2 regions of the Arcicella sp. GW458-12-2-14-TSB2 genome follow, and region 2 is predicted to be linked to the other one. Evidence: riboswitches for the same ligand, from Rfam matches in the RefSeq annotation. Region 2 holds a riboswitch; the other holds the start of a gene.

Region 1 (11,405 bases), on a different contig from region 2:
ACAGATAACAGTTCTGTCAATTAGAATGAAATATTTAAGCCAAAAATAACTGATCTAGCTTTTGGATAACTTAAATAGTCGATTCCGTAAGAAGTAATACCATTAACAGTTCTGTCTGTGTTTACTTCAGGGTCATAGCCATCATATTTAGTAAATACTGCTAGGTTCTGACCTGTTACCGAAAGTCTCAATGTAGATACCCATTTGTTAATACCCAATGCTTTAGTATTTACATTATAACCTAAAGTCAAGTTATTCAAACGAAGGAAAGCACCGTCTTTCAAGTATCTTGTAGAAACTGGAGCTGAGTTGTTAACTGATTCATTACTTGAAGCAATGGCTTCGGCTGTAGTGTTAATTCCTTTTGATAGTCTTAACTTATAGAAGTTGGCATTAGCTGTATTGTCATACACTTTGTTACCAGCAACACCATTGAAGTTAATCGACAAGTCAAAACCCTTATAGTTTGCACGACCAAAGAAGTTAAATTGCTTGGTTGGTAATGCACTTCCTGCTGCAATACGGTCTTTATCAGTAACGATTCCATCTCCATCTACGTCACGGAAAGTGCTGATTCCTTTATCATCAAATCCTGTAAATTCTTTCAAGAAGAACGTACCTATTGGTTGACCGCTCACATAACCATTAATAGTAGCCGAAGTCAAACCAGAACCAGAAGCAGAACCTGAAGGGATAACTGAGTAAGGTGAGTTTTTAACAACATTATCAATAAAAGTAATGTTTCCACCTACTTCATACGTAAAACCACTTGCTGATGCACGACGGTAGTTCAATTCTAATTCTAACCCTTTGTTGGTAATTGTCATGTTGTTTACATTCGTCCAGAATGTACCTGCTGGCTGAACTGGGTCAGCTGGAATTACTTCTAACAAAATATCTCCAGATACTTTATTGAAAGCATCAATTGTACCCGTCAAAGCACCATTCAAGAAGCCAAAATCAATACCGATATCTGTTTGTGTAGATTGCTCCCATTGAATATTTGGGTTGGCTAATCTCGTATAAGATGTTCCAGCAGGATATGCTCCTGTTTCTGTTAATGGATAAGAAGTACCCGCAGAAACCACTGAAGTAAATCTAGCCTGAGTAATTTTTGAAGGAATTTCTTGGTTACCAGTACGTCCCCAACCTGCTCTTACTTTTAAATTACTGAAAGCAGAACCTTTTAAGAATTCTTCTTCAGAGATTCTCCAACCTGCCGAGAAAGAAGGGAAAACACCATATTTATTGTTTGCTCCAAATTTTGAAGAACCATCTACCCTTAAAGTAGCAGTTAATAAATATTTGTCTTTAAACTGATAGTTTACTCTTGAGAAAAACGACTGTAATTCATCGTTAGTCGCATAACCTGTTGGCTTGTTGTTTGCCAACGTAAGGTCTTGTCCTAATCCTGGATTATAGATAGGCTCGATGTCTGAAATAGGGAATTTGTTAATACTATAAGAACGTCCGCGGAACATGAATTTTTGATACGAATGTCCTACTAAAGCTGAGAAGCTATGGTCTTTAATAGCCTTTGTATAAGTCAAATAGTTTTCAATCAAACGGTTGGTATTAGTAATATTGATTGTCTCTAAACGACCATCTTGCAAAGGCACTGCACTTGCCAATGATTGTAAATCACGAGATGAGCTTGAATTATCAATCCCAAAGTTCAATTTATATACTAAGCCATCAATGATTTTGATAGAAGGAGAGATATTTCCGATGATACGCGTAATAGAAGTAACGTCTTTCTCTAACTTCAAAGTAGTCAATGGGTTTACACCATTTACATAAGAATAAGGTTGTCCTTTATCATCGTAAGCAGGATAAGTAGGATTGGTAGAAATAGCTGTACCAATAATCCCTGAGATTGGAGGACGTTCGTTATTAGTATTAGTAGCGTTTAAGTTTACATCAATGCTGATACGGTCGTCTAATAATTTTTGTGTTACATTAATACGGCCCGTATAACGATCTAGTTGATTGTTTTTCAAAATACCTTCTTGATTCTGAAGCCCAAATGAAGCATAATAAGTAAGTTTATCAGCACCACCACCTAATGAGATGTTATGGTTTTTAGTAAGTGCTGTTCTTGAAATTTCTTTTTGCCAATCAGTTGATGCTTTCAAATCTTCTAACACACCACCTACTGCAGGAACTTGTTTACGGTATTCATCTGCCGAGAAAACAGGTAAAGCCCTCGCCATCGTAGAAAAACCATAACTAGTAGAATAATTGAAAGAAGAAAAACCAGCTTTCCCTTTTTTAGTACTAATCAAGATTACCCCATTTGCACCTCTTGAACCATAAATAGCTGTTGCCGAAGCATCTTTTAAAACATCTATTGATTCAATATCCTGAGGGTTCAAAAAGTTAAGAGGGTTGGTTGCTCCGCCACTACTTGAGTTATCCAAAGCCAAACCATCTACCACAAAAAGTGGCGTACTTCCTGTTCTTACACCACCTGGCCCACGAACACTGATATTTTGTACTCCTCCGGGTTCGCCACTGGCAGAGGTAACATTTACACCCGACACTTTACCTTGTAACAGTTGTTCAGGCGAGTTAATAATTCCTTGGTTGAATTCTGCACTTTTCAGTGACTTCACCGACCCTGTAATATCTTTTTTCGTTGAACTTCCGTAACCAATTACGACTACCTGTGCTAAGTCTGATGCAGTCGATACCAACGCTACCTCAATTGTACTTTTCCCTGCAATAGCTACTTCTTGTTTTTCATAACCAACAAATGTGAATACTAACGTTGCATTTTCGTCAGCGGTGATACTGAAGTTACCATTGGCATCTGCATTCACTCCACGTTTACTATCTTTTACCAGAATATTACATCCTGCCAAAGGCTCTTTGGTTTTAGCATCAATTACTCTACCTTTTACTGTAATCTCTTTGAGCGTTTTGTTTAGTAGTGTTTTTTCATAAGTATACGATTTATTGATTGTGAAAAGGGAAGCATTGTTGGCAAAAGCTGGACTAGCAGAAATGCCAACTGTCGCCCCAACTAAGACGCCAAGAATCAACGTCGATTGGGTCTTAAAAAAAGGTTTTGTGTTCATTTTAGTTCTGTTGTAAATGGAATTTTCATATTTAATCACAATATAATTAAATTGTAATTAAAAAGGAAAAAGTAAGGATTTGCTTTTTAATTGAGGGTGCAAGTTATTCACGTAAGATTTCTGGAAAGTAAAGGCATTGTTATCAAAACATGATTTTTTCGTAATAATGGCTTAATATCTATCCTCGATGATAGATATTTTAATGGAGTGATAAACTTATAATCAAGGAAGAAAATTTAAAAAGATATTTTGTTTAAATTTTACAATTTTATTATATATTTTATCTATTAAACATACATATACTTATCAAAATATCTAAATATTTAAATATACAAGGATAATATGTCTATTATATATTTATCATTAATACCTTTGCTCGGTAACTCAGTAAACACCCGTCAATCAGGAGGTTGGTTTTAAGGGAAAGTCAATAACCTTTCACCATAAATTAAAAAGGAATCGTGTGAGAATCACGAACAGACGTGCTACTGTAAGTAACGGTTTCGAACAGAAACGATTTTTCTTCCGTTTAGCCCATTGTTCTTTTCAAAGAATGAGAAGGGTGAAGAAAATGTTACAAGTCAGGAGACTTGCCTACCTTCTCAATGACTATTCCCTCACGAAATAGGGCTTAGTTCACGCATTGATTTTTATAATATACTTGTCGAATATTACTCTGCTTCAGCAATGAATCAGCGTGTGCTTATGCTTTACGCATGACGGTGTGGTGTTTTCAGTTCCATTCGGCGTGTTTTAGAATACGCCAAAATGCTTTATCAACACTTGATAAAGCACGAACCTTAAAACAACAATTACTATGTTTACACACAATTTGGGTTACCCTCGTATCGGTAGCAAAAGAGAATTAAAACGTGCTTGCGAGCAATTTTGGGCAGGAAAATCTACCAAAGACGAATTGCTTAGGATTGGCCGCCAAATCAAAAGACAAAACTGGCAACTTCAACAAGAGGCAGGAATAGCATTGATTCCTTCTAATGATTTCTCTTTATACGACCACATCCTTGATACTGCTTTGTTGGTCGGGGCTATTCCTGAGCGTTACCATGCTTTGGTTGACGGACAAACCAACCGTGAATTAGATATTTATTTTGCGATGGCAAGAGGCGTACAGCGTGACGGTCTTGATATTAAAGCCATGGAAATGACTAAATGGTTTGATACAAACTACCATTATATCGTTCCAGAATTCACTAAAAATCAACACTTTAAGAGATATTCTGATAAAATCATCATCGATTTTGAAGATGCCAAGCAAATGGGGTTTGTCACAAAACCCGTATTGATTGGCCCTGTATCTTTCTTGCTATTAGGAAAAGAAAAAGAAGCTGGCTTTGATAGAATAGATTTATTAGAAAAACTATTACCTGTTTATATTGATATTTTACAAGAATTGGCAATACGCGGAGCAAATTGGATACAACTAGATGAGCCTTGCTTGATGTTAGATTTGACAGAAAATGAACAAATAGCATTCCAACAAGCCTATCAAAAAATCAAAAAGGGCGTTCCGAATTTAAATATATTGGTAGCAACCTATTTCGAATGTACTGGTGAAAATATTTATGTAGCTACTACTTTAGATATTGATGCCCTACACCTTGATTTAGTTCGTTGTCCTTCGCAGTTAGACGATATTTTTGAGCAAACAGATTTTGCCCAAACAGAAAAAATCCTTTCACTTGGTGTCGTAGATGGTCGTAATATTTGGAAGAACGATTATGCTAAATCATTGACATTGATTCAAAAAGCAATTGATACATTAGGACAAGAAAGAGTAATGATTGCACCTTCTTGCTCTTTACTACACAGTCCTTGCGATTTGGATTTAGAGCAAAATGAAGAAGTACTTACTCCAGAAATCAAAAATTGGATGGCTTTTGCCAAGCAAAAATTGAATGAAGTAAATGTATTAAGAAAGCTTTCTGAGCCAGCATCTGCCCCTTTCTTTGCACAACATTTCGCTGAAAATCAAAAGGCTATTCAAGGCAGAAAAGATTCAGCCTTGATTCATAAACCACAGGTAAAGGCAAGAGTAGCAGCTTTAATGGAGCAAGACGCTCATAGACCAAGTCCTTTTGCGGTTCGTCAGGCTTTGCAGTTAGAAACGTTAAAATTGCCACTTTTCCCAACCACTACGATTGGTTCATTTCCGCAAACAGATGATGTACGTGTATTGAGAGCTAATCTTAAAAAAGGTGTTATTTCTCAAGAAGAATATGATGCACAAATTGCGGTAGCAATTGAAAAGTCTATCCGTTGGCAAGAAGAAATTGGTTTAGATGTGTTGGTTCATGGTGAGTTTGAACGCAATGACATGGTGGAGTATTTTGGCGAACAATTATCAGGATATGTGTTCTCGCAAAATGGCTGGGTACAAAGTTATGGCAGTCGCTGTGTAAAACCGCCTATTATTTATGGTGATGTAGAACGCCCAGTTGCTATGACAGTCCGTTGGTCAGAATTCGCACAATCTAAGACAGACAAGTTAATGAAGGGCATGCTTACTGGACCAATTACTATTTTGCAATGGTCTTTTGTAAGAGACGATCAAGCACGAAAAACCACAGCTTTCCAAATAGCCATGGCCATTCGTGATGAAGTATTAGACTTAGAAAAAGCGGGTATTAAAGTTATCCAAATTGATGAGCCTGCTATTCGTGAAGGATTGCCATTGCGTCGTGCCGATTGGGAATACTACCTTCAATGGGCGGTAGAAGCATTTCGTTTGAGTGCCTCGGGTGTAAAAGACGAAACACAGATTCATACGCACATGTGTTATTCTGAGTTTAATGACATCATCAAACACATAGCTGATATGGATGCCGATGTGATTACAATCGAGACTTCTCGTTCACAAATGGAGCTATTGGATGCTTTTGTTGATTTTAAATATCCAAATGAAATCGGGCCAGGGGTGTATGATATTCACTCGCCAAGAGTACCAGAAACAGAGGAAATGCTTGTGTTGTTAGAAAAAGCCTTGGTGAATATTCCTGCTAGAAATTTATGGGTAAATCCAGATTGTGGCTTGAAAACTCGCCGTTGGGCAGAAACAGAATTAGCCTTAAAAAATATGATTAAAGCTACTGAGCTTTTAAGAGAAAAAGTAAAAGAGGGTGTTTGTTAAAACCGTAGGGCGAGATTTCATCTCGCCTTATTGTTTTTTTATGCTAAAAGAACTTCTATTCTTTGCTTGCTTGATTCAATGGGATCAAGCTTCTCAATTGGGAAGTGCTTTTTCTCATAATCTAATGCCAAAACCGATATTGCCTCTAAAATATCTAAGGCTTTATTTCTTGTCACTTCATCTTCAATAAGGTCAGCATCGACTAACGCATCAATTAAGGTAGATGCCCTCTCAAAATCGGCTTGATTACTATTTCATCAATATTAATAGCTAATTCCTTCATTTTTTATCTATTTAAATGTGAGAAACAAAGCGGAATACTATTCCACTCCTACTATTTTCCATTTACTAATGCTAACAAATCTGTTTTCGTCAAAGACTTCAACATAGCAGTATCCGTTTTAATTAAATCATTGACCAAATCATTTTTAGAAGCTTGTAACAGCATAATTTTTTCTTCGATAGTATTCGGACAAATTAGTCTGACAGCCACTACGTTTTTCTTTTGTCCAATCCTATAACAACGGTCTATTGCCTGATTTTCAACGGCTGGATTCCACCAAGGATCAACTAAATAGACATAATCAGCCTCTGTTAAATTCAGCCCTGTTCCTCCTGCTTTCAAGCTAATCAGGAATACTCTTACCCCTTCGTTCTCCTGAAATTCATTTACTTTATCAGCACGATTTTTAGTCTCACCCGTTAAGTATTCAAAAGAGATTCCTCGCTTAATTAACTCCTTTCTGATTAATTCAAGCATGCTTACAAATTGCGAGAAGACTAATATTTTATGTTCAGGAGATTTATTCTCTATTTCTTCCAACAAGGCTTCTATTTTAGCAGATTCATTCCCATAAAACTCATCTTCACTTAATAAAGCAGGTGAATCGCAAATTTGGCGGAGTTTCGTCAAGCCTGTTAAAATATGCATACTCTCTTTAGGAATATCACCCTCTATCTGGTTATTCAAAAAATCTCTAAACTCCTTTTCATACGCATCGTATACCTTTCTTTGCTGTACACCCATTTCGCAATAAACCACTACTTCTGTTTTCTCTGGCAATTCTTGGGCAACTTGTTTTTTAGTCCTTCGTAAAATAAACGGGTTTATTTTCTGCTGTAATTGCCTTGCTCTTTTCTGGTCTTTAAACTTATCAATCGGCATAGAATAATGGTCTTTAAAATGCTGACGACTCCCTAATAGCCCTGGACATGCAAATGAAAGCTGACCGAATAAATCAAAAGTATTGTTTTCTATCGGCGTACCTGTCAGAACGATTTTATTACGAGAAGACAATAAGCAAGCCGCTTGATAACGCTGTGAGGTTGGGTTCTTTATGGCTTGGGATTCATCTAGAAATACATAATTGAAATGATACTTTTTCAAGAAACCAATATCTGATAATAGTGTTCCGTACGACGTCAGAATGATTTCGTAATGATCAAAACTCTTCGTATTCTTTACTCTGTTACTCCCATAAACACTTAGTATTTTAATAGAAGGTGCAAATTTTGCTACTTCTGCCTCCCAATTGAATATCAAAGAGGTAGGGACTACAATCAGGTTTGTATTTTTAATATTTTTATTCCGCTGAGATAAAATAAAAGCGATAATCTGAATGGTTTTTCCTAAACCCATATCATCTGCCAGACACCCTCCAAAACCAAATTCATCCAGAAAGTTTAACCAGTTTAGCCCTTCCTTTTGATAATCCCTTAACGTTGCATGAAGCTCTTTTGGAATCTCTACACGCTCAATTTGCTTAAAGGTTTTTAGTTTTTCAGCATAAATCGTCAATTCACGTTTTACTTCATCCGCTAAAAACTCTTCATCATACATCCTTGCTATTTCAGAAAAATTACTCTTTGGAACTCGAATCTTCTCTTCAACAATAACACCTTCTTGAAAATATTCTGTGAATTGTCGTATCCATTCTGTTGGTAAAATACCTAAAGTGCCGTCACCCAATTGTACGTATTTAGTCCTATTTCTAACAGATTTCTGTAGTTGTTTTAAAGATACTTGTTGTTTTCCATAACGCACAGATAGTTCAGTTTCAAACCAGTGAATACCACTCGTTACACTAACCGACACCCTTATTTTGTTATAATTTCGCTTATTTTCTTTGAGCTCATTAAAGCCTAAAATAGTAATACCTTGGTTTTGCCATTCTTCAAAAGCATCTAAAAACCAACCTTCATCTAAAAACTGTCCTCTATGCAAATAGAAATATTCATGGTCTAGTTGTTCTTCAAAGGCCTGATGTTGCTTTAATAAATTGGCTGTAAATTGAATTTCAGCCTCATGGTCTCTTTCTAACAGAAAAACATTCTCATTGAAATCGCTTACATAAATCTGCTTTTTAGAAAGAATCGGCACTTCTGTTTTGCCATATTTTATTACTGGCGTAATTGAAATATAGTCTTCTGAATCAGACAGATAAATGATTTTTTGCTGACTTGTATCGAAGGTATTTTCTTCAATTTGGGCAGGCGTTGCGGGTCTGATATAGGAATAATTTACCTGTATTTTATGTTCAAGCTTGTTCAGAATATTGTGCTGAAATTCTTCAAACTTGGTATGATGAACTAAAATTTTATGGTTATTCTGCTTGAAAAAAGTAATGATTCTTAAAAAATCAGGGTTTTCAATCAGATACAACGTATTGGCTACTTGGGTAAAATAATCAAATTTGAGTGATAGATTTTTTAGCTCATACGCCTTTTCGTTGATAAATAATTGAGCCGAAACTTCATGAAAGATGTCTTTATAATCTATCTGCATTTTCACGTCCATTTTGAGTGTTTTTAACTCAATCGGAACAATAGTATTAGCATTTATTTTCTCTGAGACTTTAGCATCATGGAAAAAGACATCCAACTTCAGTGGATTTTTAGCTAAGGCTTTTAAGCCATCAAAAAGTGTTTTAGATGATTTTTCTTGATTAGGTTGTTGAAATTTGATAATACTCGAATAAAATTTAATTTCTTCTATATCAGCCGTTTTCCAAACAAAATCAAGGGGGGCAATTGTTTTAAGAGGATTCTTTACCTTCCCATCTTTAGTTGTTTGGACTTCATATAATTCTACAACCAAATGGTCATAATAGCGGTGTTTCCCCAACACAATTATCTTTTTGGTTGTATCATTTGAAGCAACCAAAGACACGTTTTTCTCAAAAGGTTGTGGCAATAAAGAAGTGCTTAACAGCGAGTTTGTCGCTTGATTAACCGCTATTAATTCTTTCAATTTAGGCTTTATGGAAAGCTTGAATGGGTTGTATTCTAACTGGAAATATTCATCCAAGTTTTTCTCTTGCTCTAAGCCATAATCTTTGGCAAAAGCCAACATTTTGTTATAACGCAAAGCATCATCAAAAAATACCCTAAGATTTTGGCGTTCAGTCAGATTGAGCAATACTTGTACTTGATGTTCACAGAGATTCTTGATGGGGGCATTACATTCACACGAAAGCTTGATGGCATTCTCTTCTTGCCTAACGGAAACAGTGACAAAGTCTATCCGAGTAAGATAAACAGGTATTTCTGCAAAGTTTAGTTCAATCTTGTCAGGTTGAAGGTCAAAAAAACCTTTTTCATCCGTAGAAATAAGCGAAGAACTATGCTTTAAAATCGTTAAATAATTAAGACTTGCAATATTGAAGTTTTCAAAAATATATGTTAGTTGAGAAGAAAGCATATTTGGCTTTAAGCTTTGAGCCGTGAGTTATGAGCATTAAAAAAGCTTACAGCTCACGGCTCGAAGCTCATCACTTAATCCGTAAACACTGAAGCAACTTCTCAAAAATAGTATTATTTTCATAAAATCCACTGAAAAGTTGTGCATTCGGGCCATAAGCAACCACAGGCACCATGATGCCTGAATGGTCGTTGGTACTGAAATTCCCTTCTATTTTACCCGTTTTAAAATCGCCATCTAATAATGATAAACCTCCTGTTTCATGGTCAGCCGTAATTACGATAGTCGTTTCTCCATTTTTATCCGCATATTCAAGGGCTTTACCTATTACTTTATCAAAATCCAGCATCTCGTTGGCAACATAATTTAACTGATTGGCATGTCCACCCCAATCAATTTTTGAACCTTCTAACATCAAGAAAAAACCATTTGGAGAAGTACGTTCTAATTGTTTCACTGCGGCGTCAAAAGCTTCAGAAAGATATTCACCTCTGCCTTCATGTTTAGGACGCACTTCATTTTTATCAACAAACACAAAGGTTTTCTCTTTCGTATTTGCCTTTTTCAGTTCTTCAATGGTCGTAAATACTTTACCTTTTTTCCTTAGTTTCTCTAATGTTTCTGCCCTAAAGGATTCTATACCAGCCCCAATCGTTAATGAAATTGGGCTTTTAGGCAAGTCATCAGCAATTAGCTGAAACCAATCTCTTTCTGGCTCATGAGCATAGAAACTCGCTGGCGTCGCTCCTGTTATTTCTTCCGAAACTACTAGCCCTACTTTTATCTTCTTTTTGTCTAAAATTTCTGAAATATTTTCTAATGGTTGCTGTTGGGTATTCATCCCAATGTAACGATTATTCGTTTTCTCACCTGTTGAAAAAGCTGTTGCTCCTGCTGCAGAGTCAGTACAAAAGCTATCTGCCGAATTAGTTTTAGAGAAACCAATATTTTTAAAATTCGTCCAGTTTAATTTTCCACCATTAGCCGCTATTCCGCTATAAATCTGGGCTAAACCCATGCCATCACCAATCAAGAAAATCACATTCTTAGAAGGCTTCTTTATTCCATCTGATTGATAGGTAGGCAAATATGGAATGTGTTGAGCAATAGGCTTGCCAGAAAAAGCCGTTAAGTTTTTAATATAGTTCGCCAATTCTGATAAATTATCCGACCCTATATAATCAACCTCTAATTTCATTAAAGCTTTGTAAGCCGTAAGCGAATTGGGTACTGCCCAAAACCGAACTTGCTTTCCGATGTGATGAACAGAATCAACAAAATTCTTAATCTTTAGATACTGCGGTGCTGTAATCAAACCCTTACCATTCCAGCGTGTAAAGTCTGTGATACTAGTGCTGATCAAAGCTACTCTTTCAAAACTTTTAGGCGAATAGCTTTGTCTAGGGCGACCATCGAAGTAGAAAATATCATCAAATTTATCAAAATCTGTACTTGATGGCATATCACCACTGATAAC
Region 2 (11,405 bases):
AGGTACTAATGTAGGTACGTGGGAATGGAATGTACAAACGGGTGAAACAGTCTATAATGAACGTTGGGCAGAAATTATTGGCTATACGCTAGAGGAGTTGGCTCCGATAAGCCATGAGACTTGGGAAAACCTAGTCCACCCAGAAGACCTAAAGATTTCTAATCAAAAGATACTCGACTGTTTTGAAAAGAAAATAGAATTCTTCCGTTGTGAGTGCCGAATGAAACACAAGGATGGGCATTGGGTCTGGATACACGATAAAGGTAAAGTAGTTACGTGGACAAGCGATGGACAGCCCTTGATGATGTATGGAACACATTCTGACATTAGCGAGCAAAAGCAAATCGTTGAAAGAAATAAGGTGTTTATTGAACATACCCCTACTGCCATAGCGATGTTTGATAATAACCTAAAATACTTAGCGGTTTCTGAAAAATGGAGGGCTGATTATCGTTTAGAAGGCATCAACTTAATCGGCAAAACACATTATGAGATTTTTCCAGAAATAGGTGACGATTGGAAGAATATTCATCAAGAATGCTTACAGGGGAAATCTATCAAAAGAAACGAAGATAAATTTGTCAGAATAGATGGCACTGTTCAATGGCTAAAATGGGAAATAAAGCCGTGGTATAATGATAATAATACCATAGGCGGGCTACTTATGTATACCGATGATATTACTGAACAAAAGAAAATTGAACAGAGTCTTCTGGAAAAACATACTTTATTGGAAACAATTCTTGAAAGCATTGATGTCGGGATTGTAGCTTGCGACCAAAATGGTGCGCTTACGCTGTTCAATAGCACTACCAAACGCTGGCATGGATTACCCTTGGACGACGTACATCCATCCGAGTTTTCAAAATATTATGGGCTTTATGATTTAGACGGAAACCCACTTCTGACTGAAGATATACCCCTCATCAGAACTTTAAGAGGTCATAAAGTAGAAAATCAAGAAATATTAATTTCGTCTACCAATGGTACATCACATATTGTTTCTACTTTTGGTGCTCAGCTCAGAGGGCCAAATAATGAACTATTTGGTGCTGTTGTTGCGATGCATGATGTAACAGAGCGAAAAAAGGCTTTAGAGAAGCTGTTGATTAGTGAAGAATCTTTTAGAGGAAACTTTGAAAATGCTGCTATTGGAATGGCCTTACTAGAGCCTGATGGACGATGGATGAAGGTTAATCAAACACTTTGCAATATTGTTGGTTATACAGAGGAGGAACTGTTCTCATTAACCTTTCAGGATATTACACATCCAGAAGACCTTGAAGCAGATTTACACTTACTGAATGAATTAGTAAATGGCGAGCGACAATATTACCACATGCAAAAACGATATTTCCATAAAAAAGGGAATGTAGTGCATGCTATTCTGGCGGCATCATTAGCAAGAGATCAGGTTGGGAAACCGCTCTATTTTATTTCTCAAATAATAGATATTACTCAGCAAAAGAAGGCAGAGTCAGAAATTCAGGCTCTTTTAGATGTTACAAAAGACCAAAACGAAAGGTTGAAAAACTTTGCACATATAGTTTCGCATAATTTGAGGTCGCATTCAGGGAATATTTCAATGATGATGGATATCTTATTGGAAGAATACCCAGCATTATTGGATAACGAATACATCACTTTATTAAAAGCGGCATCTACAAATCTTAAAGAAACTATCGTTCATTTAAATGAAGTAGTTTTGATGAATACCACTATTATTGACAATTTGAAAAGTGTTAATCTGTACAATGCGATAGAAAATGCTATTCAGAATGTTTCGGCTTTTGCAAAAGATTCAAATGTAAATATTAAAAATACTATTGGTAAAGATGAACGAGTTTTGGCTGTTCCTGCTTATTTAGATAGTATCATTTTAAATTTTTTAACAAATTCAATAAAGTACAGCACAGAGGAGAGAGATAGTTATGTTAAATTATCGACCTTTATCGATAAAGGGCACGTGGTTTTAAAAGTAGAAGATAACGGACTGGGCATTGATTTAAAACGCCATGGTGCAAAATTATTTGGTATGTATAAAACCTTTCATGCACATAAAGATGCTCGTGGGATTGGTTTATTCATTACAAAGAACCAAATAGAAGCAATGGGAGGGAAAATAGACGTGATAAGTGAAGTAAACAAAGGAACGACATTTAGTATATATTTTAAACATGAAAAAATTTAATATTGCTTGCATCATTGATGATGACCCCATTTTTATTTTTGGTACAAAAAGAATCATGCAACTTGCAAATTTTTGTGACGGCTTTTTAGTTTTTCACAACGGGAAAGAGGCATACGAGAGCTTGAGAGCGATTATCATTGGCGGAGAAAAACTTCCAGATTTAATTTTATTAGATTTGAATATGCCTATATGGGACGGTTGGCAGTTTTTAGATGAGTTTATCCAGATTCCTAATGAAAAAATCACTACCATTTATATAGTAACAAGTTCGATAGACCCTGAGGATGTTAAAAAAGCGGAAGCCTACGAAATCGTTAGTAATTATTTGGTTAAACCTATTAAGATGGAGGATCTCAAAAAATTAATGGAATAAGCTAAATACTAAACAATCAACTGTATTTCAGCCATTTAACCAGTTATAAAGTAAAACATTTTACAGTTTAAATCTAATTTTTATATCATACAAATAAATTTTCTACTACCTTTGCAACAGTTTATGGTGCATTAGGCTCGTTTCTATATGAGTTTAAGGCTTAATAGGGAATCAGGTTTTAAGTCCTGAACTGTCCCCGCAACTGTAAGTTTCAATACAATTATTACCATTCTTCGATAACCACTGGTTTAATGGTGAGTAAGTGAATGAATGATTGAGTGAATGAAGAAATTCAAAAATAATCCTAATAATCAATTGGCTTATTAATCACTAAATCGCGAAATCACTAAATCACTAAATAAATTGGGAAGGTCAAGGTAATGATGAAACAAGTCAGGAGACCTGCCATTAAATCATTCTTAATTGTTTGCTTACGGAGGATAAGCATCATTGAGCGTTCGATTATTTCTTTTAAACTTTCTTGGTCAATTTTTTCGGTTTATTTCCGTAGGTCAAGACCTAACTATTCAGGTTATGTCTGCTGTTTTCACGTATTTGTTACGTTGTAAGCCTATATTTTCGCTCATCGGGATATTTGTATCCTTACATTGCTATGCCCAAGAAATTTCTAACAGACAGATTGATGAAGTAAAAGTAACAGGCTTTTCAAACGAGCATTTTATGGCTGGCTTGAAAGTTAAAAAAATAGATTCAACTACTTTAGCTCGTTTTCAATACCAAACCTTAGCAGATTTCCTGCAATACCAATCGCCCATTACTTTCAAAAGTTATGGTAATGGTCAGTTAACTAGTATTTCTTTCAGAGGCACTTCTGCCATGCATACAGCCGTACTTTGGAACGGTCTGAACATCAATAACCCTATGGCTGGGCAAACAGATTTTTCTACTGTGCCACTCTTAGGCTTCGACCAAATGGCTATCCAATACGGTTCGGCGGCTTCTTGCGTAGGTTCTGATGCTGTAGGTGGGAGTATATTATTGGGTTCTGTTCCACAATGGAAAAAACCTGGCGTAAATCTTACAGTAGGTGGTCAATACGAAAGTTTTGATAATTATAATGGACAAATAGGATTAAGATTTGCCCATCATACAGAGAAAGGTTTACAGTTCTCAGGGAAAACTTTGCTTTATGGCAGTAAGTATAATAATCATTTTTCAGGAACCGAAAGAACAGATAATGCAGGAAGAACATATCAGATTGTGCCTTCGGAAACTGCTCAAAAAGGCTTTATCCAAGATTTATATTTGAAACAACAGAACGGAAACTTGTTTGCTTTCAATGTTTGGTTGACCGACAATAAACTAAGTATTCAACCTGATATAATTGCATTTAGGGAAATTACCCAAACCAAAGCTTCGCGGTTTCTATCTTCCTATCAATTCGGTAATACGAATGTAAAAATGGGATTTGTAAAAGACATTATTGACTATGGCACTGGCGATTTTTCAGCACCTAGTCATTCTGAAACAGATCGTTACATTGCTCGTGCCGAACATGAAATTAGCTATAAAAAGGCAAATTCACGATGGAATACTAATATCAAAATAGGTGGCGAATTTGTGCATTATATTGCCCATGTCGATGGCTATGACAGTGGTGCCATTAGCGAAAACCGTCAAGATATATTTGCACTCATCCGTAATCAATTCTCCGACAAGCTAACGGCTTCACTTAATCTTCGTCAAGCTTTTTCTAATCGTTATCAAGCTCCCTTTACTCCCTCGCTAGGGGTTGAGTACCTATTGCTTTCTGCCAAGAAAAGCCAAATAGTGGTCACAGGTAATGTAGCAAGAAGTTATCGTTTACCGACCCTTAATGAGCGATACTGGAAAACACTTGGGAATCCAAATATTCAACCCGAAAGTGGTTTCAACAAAGAAGTAGGTATTAATTGGAAACAAGTAATTTCCGAAGAACTTAATACCTCATTAGGCGTAAATGCCTATCATAATTTAGTTGATAATTGGACCTACTGGAACCCTGACAAAGGATATCGTGTGGAAAACCTACAGCAGGTACTAGCAAAAGGATTTGAAGTTACGGGCAATATAAAATACCTCAAAGGGAGAATGCTAGCGGGTATTACCACTACTTATGCTTATACCCATGTTTCTCAACAAAAAATGTATGCTGCTTATACCGAAGACATTATCGGCAAGCAAATGATTTATGTGCCTCTACATACCGTTTCGGGGACTGCCTATGTAGGTAAAGGAAACTGGACATTAAATTTTCAAGGCTTATATAACTCCGAACGTTATATCACTTTTGATCATTCTGGTCGCCCTTTTCCTCCATATTTTATATTGAATGCTACTATTTCAGGGAAAATACAAGTAGGGAAAACACAAGCTAATTTGCTTTTCCAAATGAATAACTTGACAGACACTGTGTACCCAAGTGTGAAGAAAAAAGCCATGCCCGGGCGAGGCTTTTCACTGGGGTTAGTTTTTAATATTTAGCATCTGATAGGCTTGTGGTCATCGGCTATCAGCTTTCAGATGAAAGCATTAATACTGAAAGCCGACGACCGAAAGCTGAAGTCCAAAAAAATATTTTTTTCAATTTTAATCCATTAAAACAATGCAATTTAATTCTATTATCATTCGCTCATTAGTGGCAAGCACGTTGTTCTTGTCATTAAATGCTTGTAATTCAACCTCAGAACCTGAACCTTCTCAACCTTATGATACTGGTATTTTTGTAGTAAACAGAGGCAATTTCTCAGATAACAATGGCTCAATCACATTCATCAACCCTACTACCAAAGTTAGTAGTTTTGATATTTTCCAGAAGGAAAATCTTAATTCAGTGGCTGGTGGAGTAGCTGACTATGCGGATGTTGATGGTTCAGGGGTAATCTTAGTAGATAATCAAACTGCTGGAAAAGACTATATCCAAATCGTAAATGCTCGTACTTTCAAAGCTATCGCAAAAATAGATTCTAACATGGTTGAAAACCCTAGTGCTGTTATAAAGGCGGGTACTAATAAAGCATATATTTCTTGTTGGGATACTTTTAATGCTGATTATTCTTATAAGCCTGGTACTGTATTAGTAGTTGATTTAACTAAAAATAAAATAACAAAAAAAATTACGGTTCAACAAGGTGCAGACAAAATGGTTGCTATTGGCAATGAGGTGATTGTTTCGTCAACTACTTACAGTGGCACAAAAAATATTTCTATTATCAATACTCAAACAGATGCTGTTTCTCAAACAGTAGAAATAGGTTCTAACCCTCGCTTGATTGGTACAGATGCAAACGGTAAATTATGGTTCTATGCAGATGAAAAATTTGTAAAATTCAACCTAAGTACTAAAACAGTCGAAAGTCGTACTGCTTTTGCTACAGAGAGTACTCTTGATCAATCGGCTAACAGTTTTACTTTCAATAAAGATAAAAATGTTATTTTCTTTGTCTATTCTTATTACGACTATGCTAATAATATAAGTAAAGGAGAAACTTATAGTTTTAATATTAATGATGCTAGTATTTCTACAGCAAAGCCATTCATCAATAAACTATTTACAGGTTTAACGACTGACCCTGCTACGGGTAACATTTACGCTGGTTTTACCCCTTCTTATAAGCAAGCGGGATATGTATTCAGATACCAACCAAATGGAACATTAATTGATTCTTTAAAAGCTGAAATAAATCCTGTAGGATTTGTTTTAAAATAATTCATCTTCAGATTGGTCAACCTTTAAAAAGTTGACCAATGTATGAAACAACTTTCCAAGTATGAAACAAACTATCAACCCTCGCTTTTTAACCTTGCTTTGCTTCATTCTAGCCATTGCCTTGTTAAGAATTGCCAATTCGGCACAGCTTACGCCTGTTGCTAACTATACACCACTAGGTGCTATGGGGCTTTTTGGTGGAGCATATTTTACTAGTCGATGGAAGGCATTTGCATTTCCTCTTCTTACAATATTAGTAAGCGATATTGTAATCAATAAGGTAAATTTTCAAGGTAAATATGGTATCATGTACGAAGGTTGGTATTGGATTTACGGCATTTTTGCAATCATTGTATTGTTCGGCAGAATAATCCTTCAGAAAATCAATGTGCAGAATATTGTATTAGCAGCGGTGATTGCTTCGGTTTCACATTGGGTTTTGGCAGATTTAACCGTTTGGATTGGCGGAGGTACAGACTTGAGAACAAACCTACCATTAACGCGGGATTGGGCAGGCTTACAACAATGCCTTGTACAAGGTTTTCCATTTATGAAAAACTTTTTGGTAGGAACACTTGCCTACTCAGCCTTACTTTTTGGCAGTTTTGAGTTGCTACAAGTACGTTTCCCAAGCTTAGCACAGACTAAAGCTTGAGGCTATCAGTCTTCGGACTTCGGCTATCTTGTATATTTTTTGTTTAATGATAAGCTTCTAAAAGCTATCATTTGTAATTTATTCTTTATCAATAATGGCAATTGCTGACTTCTGAAAGCTGATTGCCGAAAGCTATCATTATGAAAGTTGTCTCTTTTCTTCCAGCCGCAACGCAAATGATTTACGACATGGGTTTGCAAGACTTACTCTATGGCGTAACCTTTGAATGTCCGCCAACTTCAAGAACTGAAAATGAAATTTTGGTGCGTTGTGTGCTAGAAGGGAAAGACTATTCGAGTACTGAAATTGATAAGATTTTTTCAGCTTCTAAGGCTCAAGGGAAAAGCTTGTATTATGTAGAAGAAGATAAATTACAAGCCATAGCTCCCGATGTAGTAATTACGCAAGATGTTTGTGAAGTATGCCAGATTGATACAAAATGTACGCAAGCAGTAATTGATAATCTTGAGAAAACGCCTCTGGTTGTTACCCTTACCCCACAGAGCTTAGAAGATGTTTTTCAGACAGTAATTACCATTGCTACAGCGTTGGGTAGAGAAGAAGCTGCGTATCAGCACTTGGCGAAGCTTCAATTGAGAATTGATAATGTTATCGATAAACTCAGAGAACATAGAGCTTTACCCAAAAGAGTAATGTTGTTGGAATGGATAGAACCAATATATAATTGCGGACACTGGATTCCTCATCAAATTGCCTATGCAGGTGGAGTGGATATGTTAAGTAATCCTTCGGGAGACAGTATTGTAACCCAATGGGAAAAAATATTGAAGTACGACCCTGAAGTATTAATCATTGCTCCTTGCGGATTTGATACGCAAAGAAGTATAGAAGAATTGCATTTATTAACCATAAAAAGCGGTTGGGAAAACCTAAGGGCAGTTCAAAATAAAGCCGTTTTTGTACTTGATTATGATTTGTTTACCCAGCCCAGTGCATCGACCTTAGTAAATGGTATTGAAATTTTGGCAGCATTATTTCACTCTACACTTTTCACAATTCCCCAACACCTAGTTCATAAAGTTTACCCTATTTTTAATCAAACTCTAGTTACATAATTTTTGAATTATGTTTCTTCATCTAAGAAAACTCCCTCTAATCTATCTAAAGTCTGGAACGAAAGTTTCAGGCTTTTTTGTAGTTTATTCTTTATAAATCTTCACAGCAATTTATAATTCCGATACTCCCCTATTCTATAACCTGTCAGTTTCTCAACTGCCATCTTTAATTTATTTTTGAATGATAATTTTTTCTCATGAATATCATAGTCAAACATCCAATTTACGCTATCAATTCTGGCTTGCATAACGGCTGGATGTGTGCCATCAAATAGTGTTAATGAATCTATTTCTGAGTAATCAAAAGCTTCTAATACCTCTTTTATTTTATCCACATCGTGTCCTTCTCCCCAAAAATTAATCGAGCTTTTCATTTTTTCACGCTGGATTTCTGGGGGTTTTACCCAACCATAATGATAGATATAAGCATCAATTAATTTTACTTTTAATTTCTGATTATCTGCCGTTCTAAAACCTTGTGCATCCTTATAGGAATGTACTTTACCTGTATTTCTAATCACCCTGATTTCTCGTCGATACCAACGATGTGCATTACCTACATAGCGATAAGAACCATAAAAATGTGTATAGTTAAACAGCAAACCTTCTACTTCAGTTTTATGCAAATTATCCTGCATGGCTTTTTTAATAACAGGCAGGTATTTTTCATGTACTACTTCATCCCCTTGTATATAAAAGCACCAATCAGCATCAGGTGAAACAGCGGCTAAGGCTTTATCTGTTTCAACGGCAAGTACTTGTCCACCTTTGCGAAGCGAATCATCCCAAACGGTTTCTATTATTTTTATTTTTGGCGAATCTATACTTTGTATCAACGCTAATGTGGCATCTTCTGAATTTCCCACAGCTACTACTACTTCATCGCAAATTGGCAATATTGAAGTAATGGCTTCCACGATGGGATAATCAAATTTTATAGCATTCCTAACAAAAGTAAATCCAGATATTTTCATAACGTTATTCAGAAAAAGGCAGAAATTTTGGATAGTTCTCCAAAGCCTTCGGTATTTGTGAATTAAGTGGTTTTCCAGCTAAAACTGTTTCATAATACATAATATACTTCTCAGTCATTGCCTTTGCCGAAAATACATCTTGCGCATATTCATGACAAAGTTTAGGCGAAAAATGATCAACATTCTTGAGTTGTTCTACCAATTCATGTTTATGATTTGACAGAAAGCCTACCTCCGGATGAATCAATTCTGGTAATGACCCATAAGTGGTACCAAACACCGCTGAACCCATATAAAGGCTCTCAACAATGGCCAAACCAAATGGCTCGTGCCATAAAACTGGGAAAAGCAAGGCTTTGGATTGGTTCAATATTTGTAATTTTTCTTGTCCTCCTATCATCCCATGAAACCGTACATTGAGGTCGGGCGTGAAACGAAAACCCATTTTGAAATTTAAGCGACTGCCACCCATTACCACTAATTTATGATGACTCCGTTTGGCAATCTCAATTGCCCCTTTTACATTTTTCACACGCCAAGCGGCTTTTGCTAAAAAATGAAGATGTTTTCGTGGAAGGTTAAAATCTGGCTTTCCATATTCATCAAAGTCGATTCCGTTATATACAAATGCTTCTCCACCGTGGCGTTCTGCATGGTTTTTAGATACAAAAACGGTATTTTGATGTAAAGAATCTAATTGTGAGCTGTTCCCATGCTGAGTTACTACAAAAGGTTTGCGAATATATTCTTGCGGTTTTTGGTTGAGATGAACCACATCAATGTTATCAGGAATTTGTCCGTCTAATGGTTCATTCTCCTTATAGGGAATAATGTTAGCAAAAGGCGATTGTGAACCTTCTTTTACTAAAAAAGTTACTTTATGACCTAACAAACTAAGGTATTTTCCAAGCCACCAAACTACTCGTTCTGTTCCACCATATTGATTTACAGGAAGTATCGCATTATGTTGAAGAAGTATATTCATTATACATTGTTCCTCCAAAAGCTGTTGAAGAGACAAAATTTAAAAGATTTCAAGATTGTTTTCTTAATAAAAAATCATATTTAATGCTACAAATTTAAGGTATTGTCTGTGTAGTTTGACTATACTCAAAGAAATAAGCGTAATTTTGAGGCTTTAATTGAAAATCATTACATTTTAAAGATAGAAGTTTATGCGTTGCTCAGTGAATATCGCTTTTTACAATAAAATTGATCATCTAAAACTCATTTTGGCAGCATTAGAACGCCAAACGGTTAAAGATTTTGAAGTGATTATTTCAGATGATGGTTCTCGTGAAGAGGTAGTTAAGCAAATCAAAGAAATTCAAAAACATTCACCACTCCATATTAACCACCTTTGGCAAGAAGATAATGGCTGGCAAAAAAATATCATGCTCAATAAAGCTGTGATGAGTGCGAAGTCTGATTATATTATTTTTATTGATGGTGATTGTATTCCAGACGATAGATTTGTGGAAGCTCATTTAGAAGCCAAAGAAAAAGGATTTGCACTATCGGGAAGAAGGGTATATTTATCAGATAAAATTTCTAAAAAATTGACTCCTGAAAGCATCAAAAAAGGCTATTTCAAAAAGAATTTTTTGTATTTATTATTATCAGGTGAAACACGTCATGGCGAAAAAATGCTTTATGCAAGAGTCCCATTTTTTGCTAGAATGATTAACAACAAACATCGTGATATTTTAGGCTGTAATTTTTCAATTCATAAAGAAGATTTGCTAAGTATCAATGGTTTTGATGAGCGTTTCCTTTGGCCTGGTGTGGGCGAAGATTTAGATGTTTATAGAAGGCTTCGTCAAATTGGGAAATCAACAAAATCTGTAGCTTCGTCGGCTTTAGTTTACCATCTGCATCATAAAGAAACTAAAATTCCACAAGAAACTTGGGATTTGCAGAAAGTAACACAAGCAGAAACGAACCCATTTACGCCCTTTGGAATTGTAAAAAAATAAAATCGGTTTCTCAAAAACAGCTATTTTGATTAACTCATAAATTGATGGTTCTATCCTATTATTCTCTATTTTAGATACGTATGACTGCGAAAAGCAAAGTAAACTTGTTTTTACTTCTTGAACAACAATGAAAAGTGTCTCAGGTATCGTTTTAGATTAATTCGCTTTACAGCAACACGTTGTTGTATACTGATTGCAGCAAAGTTCCAATTTCTAACAATCTCTATGTCATGATCAAGTGGGCGTACACACAGCAAAGACTCTTGTAAAAAACGATTTATTACTGCATTCCACTCTATATTATTCCTATTATAATGCCCAATATTTTCACTTGCTGGCTTTACATTTCCAAATTCAGCCATCGCTACTGACAAGGCAAACTGTTCTATTAACTTTTTATTTACTTTTGCCAACAGCATATTATCACAGATAATCAAGGCCAGTTTTACTA

Evidence for each region. Region 2 has a riboswitch for cobalamin ahead of AC07XN_RS08215 (TonB-dependent receptor plug domain-containing protein). Riboswitches for the same ligand answer to the same signal wherever they lie in the genome.
Region 1: it holds a riboswitch for cobalamin, as region 2 does, so the genes downstream of both, metE (5-methyltetrahydropteroyltriglutamate--homocysteine S-methyltransferase) here and AC07XN_RS08215 (TonB-dependent receptor plug domain-containing protein) in region 2, are expected to answer to the same signal.

What each region holds. Positions count from the first base shown of each region.
Region 1 covers NZ_JBWKYN010000049.1:9,888-21,292, reverse strand. Annotated here, with positions in the region: gene AC07XN_RS09340 (SusC/RagA family TonB-linked outer membrane protein) at 21-3,080, opposite strand; cobalamin riboswitch at 3,475-3,692, shown strand; gene metE (5-methyltetrahydropteroyltriglutamate--homocysteine S-methyltransferase) at 3,898-6,228, shown strand; gene AC07XN_RS09330 (DEAD/DEAH box helicase) at 6,563-9,928, opposite strand; gene AC07XN_RS09325 (alkaline phosphatase) at 9,999-11,405, opposite strand, start outside.
Region 2 covers NZ_JBWKYN010000041.1:15,688-27,092, forward strand. Annotated here, with positions in the region: gene AC07XN_RS08205 (PAS domain-containing sensor histidine kinase) at 1-2,191, shown strand, start outside; gene AC07XN_RS08210 (response regulator) at 2,178-2,564, shown strand; cobalamin riboswitch at 2,672-2,988, shown strand; gene AC07XN_RS08215 (TonB-dependent receptor plug domain-containing protein) at 3,099-5,048, shown strand; gene AC07XN_RS08220 (YncE family protein) at 5,170-6,273, shown strand; gene AC07XN_RS08225 (DUF6580 family putative transport protein) at 6,335-6,928, shown strand; gene AC07XN_RS08230 (ABC transporter substrate-binding protein) at 7,069-8,004, shown strand; gene AC07XN_RS08235 (glycosyltransferase family protein) at 8,106-8,978, opposite strand; gene AC07XN_RS08240 (glycosyltransferase) at 8,983-9,963, opposite strand; gene AC07XN_RS08245 (glycosyltransferase) at 10,154-10,954, shown strand; gene AC07XN_RS08250 (helix-turn-helix domain-containing protein) at 10,838-11,101, opposite strand; gene AC07XN_RS08255 (hypothetical protein) at 11,065-11,405, opposite strand, start outside.